Linked DNA regions of Thiocapsa rosea. The protein of the gene in region 1 interacts with the protein of each later gene in a pairwise test. Links are inferred from orthologs where the notes say so. Each region holds a gene or a part of one and is shown on either strand. Other genes may lie near its edges.

The links.
Region 2: the proteins of cysM (region 1) and accC interact in binary tests that used the Escherichia coli proteins (3 or more experiments, as listed by UniProt). The link is inferred for Thiocapsa rosea from one-to-one orthologs.

Annotation. Positions count from the first base shown.
Region 1 is NZ_RBXL01000001.1:4,669,072-4,676,326, forward strand. Bases 1,367-4,293 are described here. They hold cysM (cysteine synthase CysM), read right to left. Parts: upstream 3,312-4,293; coding sequence 2,421-3,311; downstream 1,367-2,420. Other genes in these bases: rlmD (23S rRNA (uracil(1939)-C(5))-methyltransferase RlmD), read right to left, coding at 1,367-2,368; BDD21_RS20730 (Hpt domain-containing protein), read left to right, coding at 3,485-3,841; BDD21_RS20735 (undecaprenyl-phosphate glucose phosphotransferase), read left to right, coding at 4,165-4,293. Outside these bases: BDD21_RS20710 (L,D-transpeptidase), read right to left, coding at 1-284; BDD21_RS20715 (CYTH domain-containing protein), read right to left, coding at 278-745; more of rlmD, read right to left, coding at 1,043-1,366; more of BDD21_RS20735, read left to right, coding at 4,294-5,724; BDD21_RS20740 (SPFH domain-containing protein), read right to left, coding at 5,943-6,896; BDD21_RS20745 (NfeD family protein), read right to left, coding at 7,049-7,255. UniProt on the Escherichia coli protein: Two cysteine synthase enzymes are found. Both catalyze the same reaction. Cysteine synthase B can also use thiosulfate in place of sulfide to give cysteine thiosulfonate as a product.
Region 2 is NZ_RBXL01000001.1:1,655,163-1,661,884, reverse strand. Bases 1,367-4,308 are described here. They hold accC (acetyl-CoA carboxylase biotin carboxylase subunit), read right to left. Parts: upstream 3,537-4,308; coding sequence 2,196-3,536; downstream 1,367-2,195. Other genes in these bases: aroQ (type II 3-dehydroquinate dehydratase), read right to left, coding at 4,090-4,308; accB (acetyl-CoA carboxylase biotin carboxyl carrier protein), read right to left, coding at 3,629-4,087; prmA (50S ribosomal protein L11 methyltransferase), read right to left, coding at 1,367-1,466. In the rest of the region: tRNA dihydrouridine synthase DusB, read right to left, coding at 1-326; more of prmA, read right to left, coding at 564-1,366; more of aroQ, read right to left, coding at 4,309-4,551; BDD21_RS07570 (TlpA family protein disulfide reductase), read right to left, coding at 4,659-5,246; protein-disulfide reductase DsbD, read right to left, coding at 5,243-6,722. UniProt on the Escherichia coli protein: This protein is a component of the acetyl coenzyme A carboxylase complex; first, biotin carboxylase catalyzes the carboxylation of the carrier protein and then the transcarboxylase transfers the carboxyl group to form malonyl-CoA.

The DNA.
Region 1 (7,255 bases):
TGCGCGGCGAATGCACTGTCGTAAACCTCGCCGGTCGGTCGACGTCCCCGGAACACGGTCCCGATCAGGCATCCCTCGCCGATGCGAATCCGCACCCGGTGCAGACCCCGCGGCGTGCAGCCGCTGCCGTGCTGCTCCCCCGCACCCTTCAGTCCGGTCGATACCCGATACTCGCCCAGTCGCCGCGCCCCCTCGTAGAGACCGAGGGTCTGGCGGTCGATATCGATCAGGATGTGTCTCGAGTGCCACCACATCTCGGCGTCGCGCTGCAGCCTCTTCACCATCGGCTGAACGGATGGCGCGCAAGGTTCGAGTTGAAGTAACGCGGATCGTCCGAGACCTCTACTCCCGCCCAACCCGGCAGCTCGAACGGTTCCTCCTCGCACGTCAGCTCGATCTCCGCGAGCACCAGTCCGGCGTTCTCGCCGGCGAAGACATCGACCTCCCACAGATGGCCGCCGCACCGCACCCGATGGCGCACCTTGTCGATGACCGGCAGACTGCTCAAGGTTTCGAGCATGACCCTAGCCTCCTCGATCGGGATCTCATACTCGAATTCGGAGCGGGTCACACCCGTCGTCCTGCCCTTGATGGTCAGGAAGCCGCGATCCCCCTTCGCCCTCACCCGGACCGTGGCACGGCCCGCCTCCGCTAGATAGCCTTGGAGAATCGGCTCGCGGTCCTCGACGCTGTCGCGCCAAGATGCGTTTTTCACCAAAAACTTACGCTCGATTTCAAGGCCCATAAACCGCGCCCGGAGTGAAAATATGAAACTGATCAGGGTTCACATGCCCCGAGCAACCAAAAGCCTTTTACTCGGCGCGGTCTAAAACGGACAAGCGCCGTATGGCCGAGCGCACCGCAGTCAACCAGCCCCGGCGCCGAGCTCGGTGGACTTCGCTCTCGCTCGTCCACCCTACCGGCGGGGGATGACCCCATTGACCCTACTAAAAATCCCTGAATCGCGTCAGCTGCGACGAACCATGGCCGGACGCACATTCGCAAGGTCCAACAACCCCAAATGCCGCGCCGAAGACGCGATTCAGCCACGCTCGAACAGGGCCATCGACTCCACATGGGCCGTCTGCGGGAACATATCCATCACGCCCGCCGAAACAAGCCGATAACCAAGCGCATTCACGAGACGATCGGCGTCGCGCGCGAGGGTCGTCGGATAGCAGGACACATAAAGCACCCGCTCCACCCCGAGCCGCGGTAGCCAATCAAGCACGGCGAGCGCGCCGCTGCGGGGCGGGTCCAGCAGCACCTTGGTGAAGCCCTCGCGCGACCAGGGCTCCTGATCGAGCGCGCCATAAAGATCAGCCGTATAGAAACGTGCGTTCCTGATCTTGTTCAAGTCCGCGTTCGCCTGCGCGCGGGCCACCAATCCGGCATCGCCTTCCACCCCGACCACCGTCTCGGCCTGACGGGCGAGCGGCAAGGTGAAGTTGCCCACTCCGCAGAAGAGGTCCAACACACGTTCGTCGGCCTGGACATCCAGGAGTGCGAGCGCTTGGTCGAGCATCGATCGGTTCAGCTCCAGGTTGACCTGGGTGAAGTCGGTCGGCTCGAACTCGATCCGAAGATCGTAGCGCGGCAGCCCGTAGTGCAGGGTGATCCCCTGACCGGGCAGCGGCCGGATGCTCTCCGGCCCGGCCTCCTGAAGATAGATGTGGAAACCCTCACTCTCCCCGAGCGCCTCGAGCACGCCCAAATCGGCCGCACTCGGCGGACTCAGGGCGCGGAACACCAAGACCGGCGGTGTGTCGCCCATCGCCACCTCGATCTGAGGCACCTGCTCGCGGATGCTCAGGGCATCCACTGCGGCGCCGATCGCCTGCAGATGCGCCCCGACACTCGGATGAAGCACCTCGCAACGGCCGATGTCGGTGATGAAGGCATTGCCTCGCTCGCGAAAACCGACGAGCGTTCGGCCTTTCTTGGCCACATAACGCACACCGAGCCGCGCCTTGCGCCGGTACCCCCAAGCAGCCGCCGTCAAGGGCGCAAGCCAAGTCTCCGGGGTCACCTTCCCGATACGCGAGAGCACGTCGGCAAGGCTGTCCTGCTTGGCGCGAATCTGGGCACCTGCCTCCATGTGCTGCAGGCTGCAACCCCCGCAGACGCCGAAATGGCTGCACTTGGGCTCCACGCGCTCCGGCGACGGCCTCAACACCTCGACGACCACGCCTTCGTCGAAGCGACGCTGGATGCGCGTATACCGGAAACGCACCCGCTCACCCGCCAGTGCACCGTCGATAAAGACCGCCTTGCCGTCGAAGTGCGCCAATCCGCGACCCTCGTGGGTGAGGCCCTCGATCTCGGCCTCGACAGGCTCCTGCGGAAGAGGTTTGCGTTTTCTCGACACGGACAGCGTCCTCGACACTCAAGCAACAGAACAAGAAAACCCGGGGTTCCCCCTAGGCCGGAAAGACCCCGGTCGACAGATACCGATCGCCGCGGTCGCACACGATCGCCACGATGACCGCGTCGTGCACCTCCCGGGAGAGCTTCAATGCCGCGGCGATGCAACCGCCGGACGAAACCCCGGCGAAAATCCCTTCCCGTGCGGCCAGCTCGCGAGCGGTCTGCTCGGAAAGCTCCTGAGAGATGTCGATGATGCGATCCACGCCGGCAGGATCGAAGATCTTCGGCAGATAGGCCTCGGGCCACCGCCGAATCCCCGGAATGCTGGAACCCTCCTCGGGTTGAACGCCGACGATCCGGATCGCGGGATTCCGCTCCTTCAGATATCGGCCTGTCCCCATGATGGTCCCGGTCGTCCCCATTGCACTGACGAAATGCGTGACCTCTCCGCCGGTATCGTGCCAGATCTCCGGACCTGTCGATTCGTAGTGAGCGGCAGGATTATCGGGATTCGAGAACTGATCGAGCCGTATCCCCTCCCCGCGCGCCTCCATCGCGTTCGCCAGATCGATGGCCGCCTCCATGCTCCCGGCCTTCGGCGTCAGGACGATCTCGGCCCCGAAGCTGCGCATCACGCCGCGCCGCTCGGCACTCATGTGCTCCGGCATAATCAGCACCATCCGATAACCCTTGATGGCCGCCGCCATGGCGAGCGCAATGCCCGTGTTGCCGCTGGTCGCCTCGATGAGCGTGTCGCCGGGTTTGATGGTCCCTCGCTCCTCGGCACGCCGGATCATGTTCACGGCGGGTCGGTCCTTGACCGATCCTGCGGGATTGTTGCCCTCGAGCTTGGCGAGAATGAGGTTGTCGGTGGCGCCGGGAAGGCGTTGGAGTCTCACGAGCGGCGTGTGGCCGACGAAGTCTTCGATCGTTGGATAGGGCATCTTCTGCTCACATCGGCATCGCGCCGCGGGATGAGATTGGCTGTGGTCATTTTGCACCAGCATCGAACATCGACCAAGCTGCAACAGCATTCGGCCGTCTCTGCCTGGACGTTGCGGGCCGAATACCTTTAGAGTATCGGCTTGGCGGAGACCTTTTTCGGACGGCGATACGTATGATCGATCAACGCTCCAAGCTCGACAGCTTACCCGCTCGAGACGACGCCGTTGCGCTCGCGAGTGCGGGCGGAGACGCCGATCTCGCTCGTGAGTTGCTGGACGTCTTGTTGGCGGGGTTGCCGGCCGAGATCGAGGAGCTTCGCGCCTGCATTGCGGAGGCCGATTGGAGCGCGCTGGCCGAGCACGCGCATCAGGTTCGCGGGGCAACCCGATATTGCGGCGTGCCGGCGCTGGATGAGGCGATCGAAGCGCTGGAGCGTACGGCACGACGGGGCGATCCGGTACTCGTGACGGGAGACTTCGCCGCTGTCGAGTCGCAGGCGAGCCGACTCCTCGAAGCACTGCGCGCGTGACAGAATTCACCCGCCGGATGCCTGCGGTGGAGGGAGTCGCGATCGGATCACGAAGTGACACGGTTTCGGACATACCGACGTTTTTTGGCGATCTCCAAAGCCGGAAAGAATCGTCCGGGTCAATCGGCGCAGGTCTTCAGGCACGCGGTTCGACGCCCCGCAGATGAGGTATTGCGCCGTAAAGCGGCCGCCTTAGCGTCAAAATAACCGTTTACACTCTAAATGCTCGGGTATCGCACCTCGATTTCCATCTTGGCGCAAACCTTGCGTGCAGAGGCGTATCGTTTAGAACAAGTCGATAGTCGCCCGATCCGAGGTCGATCATGTTTCCGGAAGAACTGTCCGCGAGGTTGCTGAAGAGCGTGACTGAGGTCGACCCGAACGCAGTAAAACAAGGAAACCTCACAGGCGACGACCCAAGTCCGAAGACCCGAAAACTCTCCGATCAAGCGCTGGCGGTTGCAGAGAGTCTTAGGACGTCCACGATCTCAGCATCCGTGTTGACCGGAGTCGTCCGTTTTGTCGATGCGGTTATTGTTGCATCGCTCGGAGCACTTACGCTGCTTTTCACTTCAGATGGGCTCGCGGTCCATCCCCCCGCCGTTCTCGGGATTCTTTTCGGCGTGGTTCTAGTCACGCTGGTGTTTCAGGCGGCGGACTGCTATCAAGTCTTCATCATGCGCACGCTGCTCCCGCAGCTGACGCGAATCATGATCGGCCTCTCTCTGATCTTCGGGGCCTTCTTTGCGGTCCCGCCCCTGTTTGACTACACGCCCAGAATTCCGCCGGAATGGCTCGGGTTTTGGTTCGGCCTGACGCTTTTGGCGCTGCTCGGCATGCGGCTCGGACTCGCCCTTCTACTGCGTCACTGGACCAGAGCCGGCCGCCTGGAGCACCGTGCGGTCATCGTGGGCGGGGGCGAGGCGGCCGCCGATCTCATCCGCGATATCCAGAAGCAACCGAGCCAGGCGACACGCATCTGCGGCATCTTCGACGACCGCAAGAACGACCGATCGCCGGCCATCGTCGCGGGATATCCGAAACTCGGCAGTGTCGCCGACTTGGTCGAGTTTGCCCGCATCGCCCATGTCGACATGCTGATCGTGACGATTCCGATCAATGCGGAGCGGCGGCTCCTCGAATTTCTTAAACAGCTCTGGGTCTTGCCGGTGGATATCCGTCTCTCGGCGCATACCGCGAGTTTGGATTTTCGTGATCGCGCCTCCTCGTTTATCGGGGGCGTACCCTTTGTCGACGTCGTGGACAAGCCGGTCGCGGACTGGGATGCGATTGTCAAGCGGACCCTGGATCTGCTCGTCGCCAGTGTCGCCTTGATCCTCTTCTCGCCCGTCATGCTTGCCACGGCGCTCGCGATCCGGCTGGACAGTCCCGGCCCGATTTTCTTTCGTCAAAAACGCTACGGCTTCAATAACGAGGTGATCGAGGTTTTCAAGTTTCGATCGATGTATCACCACCTATCCGATCCACTCGCCAAGCACGTCGTCACCAAGGGCGATTCACGAATTACGCGGGTCGGGCGCTTCATCCGGAAGGCATCGATCGACGAGCTTCCGCAACTCTTCAACGTCTTGAGTGGGGAGTTGTCGCTGGTCGGGCCGCGCCCTCATGCGGTGAACGCGCATACGAACGAACGTCTTTGGGAGCAAGTCGTAGATGGTTATTTCGCCCGACACAAGGTGAAACCAGGCATCACCGGATGGGCCCAGGTCAACGGCTGGCGGGGCGAGGTCGACACGCCCGAAAAGATTCACAAGCGGGTCGAGTACGACATCTACTACATCGAGAACTGGTCGATCCTATTCGACCTTTACATCATGTTCAGGACGCCTTTCGCCCTCTTCAACACCGAAAACGCCTATTGACCTTGCCACGTTGCCCCGGCCTTGACCGGAAAGCAGGGTCAAGAAGCTGATGGACGCCTTTCCGAGAGTCGATGCCCGAGTTGGCTCGTGTCAACCCAGCTAAACCGCGCCGGCTCCGACGGTCGTCGGAGCCGGCGCGGCCAAGTCAATCCAACACACTACGCATACCGCGCCGGGCGCGGTTTAACTCGCGCTATCATCGCCCCGCTTTCAGGCCCTCAGGGCCGCCGCGCCTCGGCCGCATCCACCGTCTGGAGTGTCTTGGCCAGTCCCGCCACGGCCGCACCGATATTACTGAGCTCCGCGGGCAAGATCAGGGTGGTCCCGGACTGGGCGATGCGGCCGAACTCGCGCACGTACTGCTCGGCGATGCGCAGACTCACGGCATCCTTCCCGCCGGGCTTCTCGATGGCCGCGGCGATCCGCTCGATCCCGATCGCGGTCGCCTCGGCGAGCATCTGAATCTCGCGGGCCTTGCCCTCGGCCTCGTTGATCTGCTTTTCCTTCTCGGCTTCCGAGAGATTGATGACCTGGATCTTCTGGCCCTCGGAGATATTGATCTTCTCCTGGCGCTCGCCCTCCGAGCGCGCCACCACCGCCCGGCGTTCGCGCTCTGCACGCATCTGCTGCTCGAGTGCGTCGGTGATGGTGCCCGGCATCACGATGTCCGCGATCTCGTAGCGCATGACTTTCACGCCCCACGGCTGCGCGGCGTCGTCCAGTGCGCTGACAACCTCTTCGTTCAGCCTGCTGCGCTCCTCGAAGGTCCGGTCCAGCTCGATCTGTCCGATGATGGAGCGCAGCGTCGTCTGCGCCAGGCTCATGGATGCGAATCGATAATCCGTAATGCCGTAGCTTGCCGACTGGGGGTCGATCACCTGAAGGTAGAGGACGCCGTCCACGCTGACGGCGATGTTGTCCTTGGTGATGCACTGCTGTTTGGGGACATCGAGCGCCTCCTCCTTGAGCGTATGCCGGTAGGCGACCCGATCCACGAAGGGAATCAGGATATGGAATCCGGCATCCAGGGTGCGCGAATAACGCCCCAAACGCTCGATGATATAGGCCGAGCGCTGTGGAACGATCTGTGCCGTCTTGGCCAGCGCGATCACGATCACGGCCACCGCGACAAGCGAAATCAGGGTGCTGATGCTGAGATACATGTCGTCCATCGTGCCGTTTCTCCTCTAAACCGCGCCCGGCGCGGTATGCGATGTTTTTGGATGGGATCGGCCGCGGCAGACTCGACGATTGCTCGAGCTGGCGCGGTTTAGACGAAAAAGGCAAAACCGATTCTTCCGAACAACGCACCGCGCGGCCGGACTCAGGGCTCGGACGTGCTCGGAGGCGTTGCGCTGACGTGCAGGACAAGCCCTCGCCGGCCGATGAGCCAGACCGTGTCGCCCGCGTGGACGGGATCCGCCGACTCGGCATTCCAGCGCACACCGTTGAGGGTCACGAGACCCGCGCCACGGACAAAATCGGTCTGTGCCCGTGCGCGCGTGCCTTCGGGCAACACCTCGCTGCCGCT
Region 2 (6,722 bases), 3.0 Mb from region 1 along the record:
ACCTTCTTCGCAGGACAACCCATGTTGATGTCGACGATGTCGGCGCCAAGGTCGACATTGATCCGGGCCGCTTCGGCCATGTCGAGCGGATCCGCGCCGACGATCTGCGCCGATACCGGACCGGCCTCGCCCGCGTAGTCCAGCCGCCGCACCGACTTGCGCGTACCCCAAAGCGCAGTGTTCGACGAGACCATTTCGGCGACCGCAAGTCCCGCCCCCAGGCGCCGACAGAGCACGCGAAACGGCCGATCGCTGATCCCGGCCATCGGCGCGAGGATTAGATTGTTCTCGAATCGGTGTGGGCCGATGGTGAAGGCGCGGTGCATGGGAGGAGTCGATACCGTCGGTGCGATTGAACCAGGCATGTTTCGAAGCGAGCCTTCGTTTCCAAACCGGCGAGGTCGTTGATCCTGGCGATAGAGTGTACAAGCGCAGCGCAGTCCACCCTACCAGCTCCGGCCGGTCCGATGAGCAATGCCTCGAAACGATTCAAAGGAACCGGGATGAGGTCGGGATCCTCGGAGCGAACCCCGCGCTCCAGCCAACGAACAACCCCCCCGTACCTACAAACGCGTCCCGCAGATGAACGCCCAATCCTCGCGCAGGCGTGTCGGCGCGAGCGCGATCGGTTCGGCATAGGCCGCGCGGACGCCCTCCACCTGATTGGCGAGTACGCCCGAGACGGCCAGCACGCCGCCGGGCCGCAGCGACGCGACGAGCCGAGGGGCCAGCGACATCAGCGGCTCGGCGAGGATGTTGGCGACGGTCACGTCGACCATCAGCTCGGGCACCTCGTCCGGTCCGTAGATCGCGAGGCGGTCGGCGACCCCGTTGGCGAGGGCATTGTCCCGCGTCGCCTCCAGCGCCTGAGGGTCATGGTCGACGGCGATCGCACGTGCAGCGCCCAAGCGCAGCGCCGCAATCGCCAGGATCCCCGAGCCGCAGCCGTAATCCAGGACCGTCTTGCCGTCCAGGTCGGTCCCGTCGAGCCACTCCAGGCAAAGCGCGGTGGTCGGATGATGCCCGGTCCCGAAGGCCAGACCCGGATCCAGCGCAACGACGACGGCCTCGACGATGGCCTCGGGATCATCCGGATCCTGTCCGTGCGGACAGACCCAGAGACGCCGACCGAAGCGGGTCGGCTTGAAGGTGTCGAGCCAGACGCGCTCCCAAACCTGATCCTCGATCCGCTCGACAAGAGGCGCGCAGGCACGACCGGAGCCATGCTCACGAGCCAGCTGATCGACCAAGCGGCCGACCAATGCCTCGCTCTCGGCATCCGCATCGAACAGCGCCGAGATCTTGACCTGCGACCAAAGCGGTGTTTCCCCCGGCCCAGGCTCGAGCTGAGGCTCGTCCGCAGCATCGGCGAGGGTCACGGATAGAGCGCCGGCATCCTCCAGGAAGGCGGCGATCTGCTCCGCATCCGGCTTCGAGACCTCGATGGAAAGCTGCAGCCAGCCCATTTAAATCGCGTCCCGCAGGATATGCGCAGTGTTCATTCGGTCTCGACCTCGTACGAGTCCACATGCGCCGGAGCGGACGCGATTTAAGTGTTTAAGAAGATAGAAAGTTGACTATATTGCGTGGTGACCGAGCGGAGTCCGATTCTGCCCCGAGAGCCAACTGCCTCGAAGCCGGCACAAGCATTCACTGCTTTTAAACCGCGTCTCGCCAAGATCGAGGAAGCCCCTAACGCTGAACGAAACGTGAAAATGACGCATGTCGCTCTGGACGCGGTTTAGGTGATATCCGGAAAAAAATTTACTCGTTGTCGTTATCGTTATCGTTGTCGTTGTCGTTGTCGTTGTCGTTGTCGTTGTCAGCCTCGATCATCGTTTCGGCCACATCGGCAGTGTCCAGGTCGCCGACCGCGACCGCACGGGTACGCCGACTTCAGTCGGCCCCCCCGAGCACGCCCGCACGGCGGACTGAAGTCCGCCTCCCCGGGGGCCGACTGAAGTCGGCTTACCCGGGTGTGGGGCCGAAGTCTTGCGTCCGGTTGGGGAACCCAAGAGGCATGGACGAGAGGGTGACGGCATCAAGGACTCGATGCCTTCCAGGCACTCGCTGTCGGGATGACTATTCCCGGAAATCACCTTAACCTCCCTGAATCGCGTCGCGCCAAACCATCGAATCGCGCCGAGGCTGGCCTGACCCCGAACATCCCATGTCGCTCGACACGCGGTTCAGTCCTACATGCCGAGCTTCTTTTCGAGATAGTGGATATTCGCCCCGCCCGCCAGAAACGCCCCGTCTCTCAGGATCGAACGCTGCAGCTTGATGTTGGTGTTGATCCCGTCGATTACGGTTTCGCGCAGCGCATTGCACATGCGCGCAATCGCGGACTCGCGATCCTCGCCGTGGGTGATCAGCTTGCCGATCATGGAGTCGTAATAGCGCGGCACCGTGTAGCCGGTATAGATGTGCGTTTCGAGCCGCACGCCGGGGCCGCCCGGGGCATGGAACTCGGTGATCTTGCCGGGGCTCGGCATGAAGGTCTCCGAGTCCTCGGCGTTGAGACGGCACTCCACGGCATGCCCGCGGATCACGATGTCGTCCTGCTTGTAGCGCAGCGGCTCGCCGGCGGCGATCAGGATCTGCTCTTTGACGATGTCCACGCCCGTAATCATCTCGGTGACCGGGTGCTCGACCTGCACGCGCGTGTTCATCTCGATGAAATAGAAGCAGCCATCCTCGTAGAGGAACTCGAAGGTGCCGGCGCCGCGATAGCCGATGGTGCGGCAGGCCTCCGCGCAGCGCTCGCCGATCTCGCGGCGTTGTGCCTCGGTGATGCCGGGCGCGGGCGCTTCTTCGACAACCTTCTGGTGGCGGCGCTGCATCGAGCAGTCGCGCTCGCCGAGATGGATGGCGTTGCCGTGCTGGTCGGAGAGCACCTGGAACTCGACATGACGCGGGTTCTCCAGATATTTCTCCATGTAGACCATGTCGTTGTTGAAGGCCGCGGCCGCCTCCGCCTTGGTCAGGGAGATGGCGTTCAGCAAGGTCGCCTCGGAATGCACGACCCGCATGCCGCGGCCGCCGCCGCCGCCGGATGCCTTGATGATGACGGGATAGCCGATCTGGCGGGCGATCTCGAGGGTGCGCTTCTTGTTGTCGTCGAGCGGGCCATCGGAGCCGGGCACGCAGGGCACGCCGGCCTTGTTCATGGCGGCAATCGCCGAGACCTTGTCGCCCATCAGGCGGATCGTCTCGGGTCGCGGGCCGATGAAGATGAAGCCGGAGCGCTCGACCCGCTCGGCAAAATCGGCGTTCTCGGAGAGGAAACCGTAGCCGGGGTGGATGGCGACCGTGTCGGTCACCTCGGCCGCGCTGATGATGGCCGGCACGTTGAGATAGCTGAGCAACGATGCGGCCGGGCCGATACAGACCGATTCGTCGGCCAAGAGGACGTGCTTGAGGTCGCGGTCCGCTTCGGAGTGCACCGCGACCGTCTTAATGCCCAGCTCGCGACAGGCGCGCAGGATCCGGAGCGCGATCTCGCCCCGGTTGGCGATCAGGACCTTCTCGATCATTGCAGGCATGGTGGCGATGTCTTTGCTGGAGGAGGCGAGGCGCACCGGGGGAGGGCGCCTACGCTTGACGACGGGGGCATTGCCCTCCGCCCTTATTCGATGACGAACAGCGGCTGGTTGTATTCGACCGGCTGACCGTTCTCGACCAGGATACGTCTGATGGTACCGCCTTGCTCGCACTCGATCTGGTTGAGGATCTTCATCGCCTCGATGATGCAGAGCGTATCGCCGGACTTCACCGTCTGGCCTTCCTCGACGAACGACTTGGAGCCGGGAGACGGCGCGCGATAGAAGGTGCCGACCATCGGCGAGCGCACGACCTCGCCTTCCATCTCCTCGGCATCGTCATCATCGGATGCCTTTCCGGCTGCCGACGCCGCAGCCGGCGCGGCGCCGATGCCCATCGGCATGGTTTGAGGCATGTACATCGGCATGGCGCCGCTGCCGTGTCGGCTGATGCGGACCGATTCCTCGCCTTCGTGGATCTCGATCTCGGCGACGTCGGATTGCTCCAACAGCTCGATCAGCTTCTTTACCTTGCGGATATCCATGGTCAATGGTTCTCGTTGGAAAGGTCCGGCGCGAGCCGACCGGCCGCCGCGCGCAATGCTGAAAAGTAGCCCTCGGCCCCGAGTCCGCTGATCACCCCGACGGCGATGTCGGAGAAATAGGAATGGGCCCGAAACGGCTCCCGGGCGTGCACGTTGGACAGGTGCACCTCGATAAAGGGAATCCCCACCCCGAGCAGCGCATCGCGCAGGGCAACGCTGGTGTGGGTGAAGGCGGCGGGATTCAGGATGATGAAGCGAACCCCGTCGTGCGCGGCACGGTGGACCGCCTCGATCAGGACGTGCTCGGCGTTGCTCTGAATGCACTCCAGCGTGAAGCCCTGAGCCCGAGCCGCATCCTCCAGGCCCTGGTGGATCTCCGCCAGCGTGGTGCGGCCGTAATGCTCCGGCTCGCGGGTTCCGAGCAGGTTGAGGTTGGGTCCGTTCAGAACCAGGATCGCCGCCATCCGGTCAATGTGCTCCAACGCGTCCGAGACTCAGTGTACCCGCCGGTCCTTTTGGGATCGGCAGCAAATCGGCGCGAATTGTGCGGATTTTACGCGATGTTGTCCAGCTAAGACGCGTCCTCGTCGGGTGCCGGACGATCCTCCGCCTTGACCAGCGCGTCGAGCTCGACCTTGAGCTCGGCGGCCGTGATCTCGCCGGTGCGGCTGAAGACGCGGCGCCCGCGGCGGTCGAAAATGACCGTGAAGGGCAGCCCTTCGACCCGGTTGCCGAGACGCTTGGAAAGGGCCACCGCCTCCGGGTTGGCCATCAGGATCGGGTAGTTGACCGGGTAGTCGGCGACGAACTTCTCGACGTCTTCGAGGCGATCCACGGCGATCCCGACGACCTGCACGCCGGCTTCGCCCAGCGCCTCCTGGGTTTGAATAAAGAGCGGCATCTCGCGCACGCAGGGCGGACACCAGCTTGCCCAGTAGTTGATCACCACGACCTTGCCGGCCCACGCCTCGCTGCTGACCTCCAGCCCGGCGAGGTCGGTTAGGCCGAAGTCGGGCAAGGTCTGAAGAGGCGCGGATTGGCGGACCGACAATCCCGCATCGCGCTTGGGCGCTTCGATCCAGCGTTGGCCGAGGATGGCGGCCCCGACACTGATCCCACCCGCAAGCAGAATGACCATCCCAACCCGAACGGCGCTCATGGCACGGCTCTGCGCAGGTGCTCGACGAAGGCATCGGCGGGCTTGAAGCCGACCAAACGATAGTTCTTGAGCTCTTGCCCGGCGGTGTCGAAGTAGAGGATCGCGGGCGGCCCGATGATGCCGAAGTGCTTCATCAGGGCCTGATCATCCGCGTCGTTGGCCGTGACGTCGGCCTTGAGCAGGACAAACCGGCCCATCTCCGCGATCACGGCGGGATCGCTGAAGGTGTAGCGTTCCAGCTCTTTGCAGGTCACGCACCAGTCCGCATAGAAGTCGAACATGACCGGTTTGCCGAGCGCCCCGGCCTTGGCGACCTCGCGATCGAGATCCTCGACCGTCTTCACGGTGGTAAAGACCGCCTCCGCGGCGCCACCACCGCCGCCGCCCACGGCGAGCCCACGCAGCGGCTGGACCGTGTCCTTCCCTCCGGCCGCCGCGCCGAGCAGCATGAGCGCGCCGTAGATGAGCAGGAAGACGCCGAGCCCCTTCCAGAGCTTGCTCCAGCCGCTTGCAGCCTGCGGCAGTTGGGTCAATGCGCCCATGTAGACCGCGGAGCAGATCAGCAGCAGCCCCCACAGCAGCATCGCGACCGCCGGCGGCAGGATCCGCTCGAGCATGAAGATGGCCACGCCGAGCAGGGCGACACCGAACACCGCCTTGACCGCATCCATCCAGCCGCCGGCGCGCGGCAGCAGCTTGCCGGCCGAGGTGCCGATGGCGATCAGAGGCACGCCCATGCCCATACTCAGCGCGAACAGGGCGATGCCGCCGAGCACCGCGTCCCCGGTCTGACTGATGTAGATCAATGCGCCGAAGAGCGGCGGAGCCACGCAGGGTCCGACGATCAACGCGGAGAGCAGGCCCATGATGGCCACGCCGATCAGGGTGCCGCCTTCCTGCTTGTTGCTGATCTCGGCAAGCTTGGACTGAAAGCTCGACGGCAGCTGCAGGTCATAGAAGCCGAACATCGACAGCGCGAGCAGCACGAAGATCAACGCGAAGGAGGTCAGGACCCAGGGGTTCTGGAAGGCGGCCTGCAGATTCGCGCCGAAGAGCCCCGCCAGCACGCCGACAACCGTATAGGTCAGGGCCATCGCCAGGACATAGACCAACGAGAGCGTGAATGCCTTGCGCGTGGTGATGTTCGGGCCTTGTCCGGCGATGATGCCCGAGAGGATCGGGATCATGGGGAAGACGCAGGGCGTGAAAGCGAGCAAGAGCCCGAACCCGAAGAAGGCCGCAATCACCACCCACACACCGCTGTTGGCGAGGACGGAAGCGATCCGGTCCTGCTCGGAGACCGTGTCGTCCACAACCGACTCGGCATTTGCCGGCGTCGCATCGACCGTCGTGGCCGCCGCTGCGGCCGTCGGCAGAACCGCCGTCACCAGCGCCTCCGGCAAGCTCAAGGTCACCCTCTGCGTTTGCGGCGGATAGCAGATGCCGATCTCGGCGCAGCCTTGGTACTTGGCGACC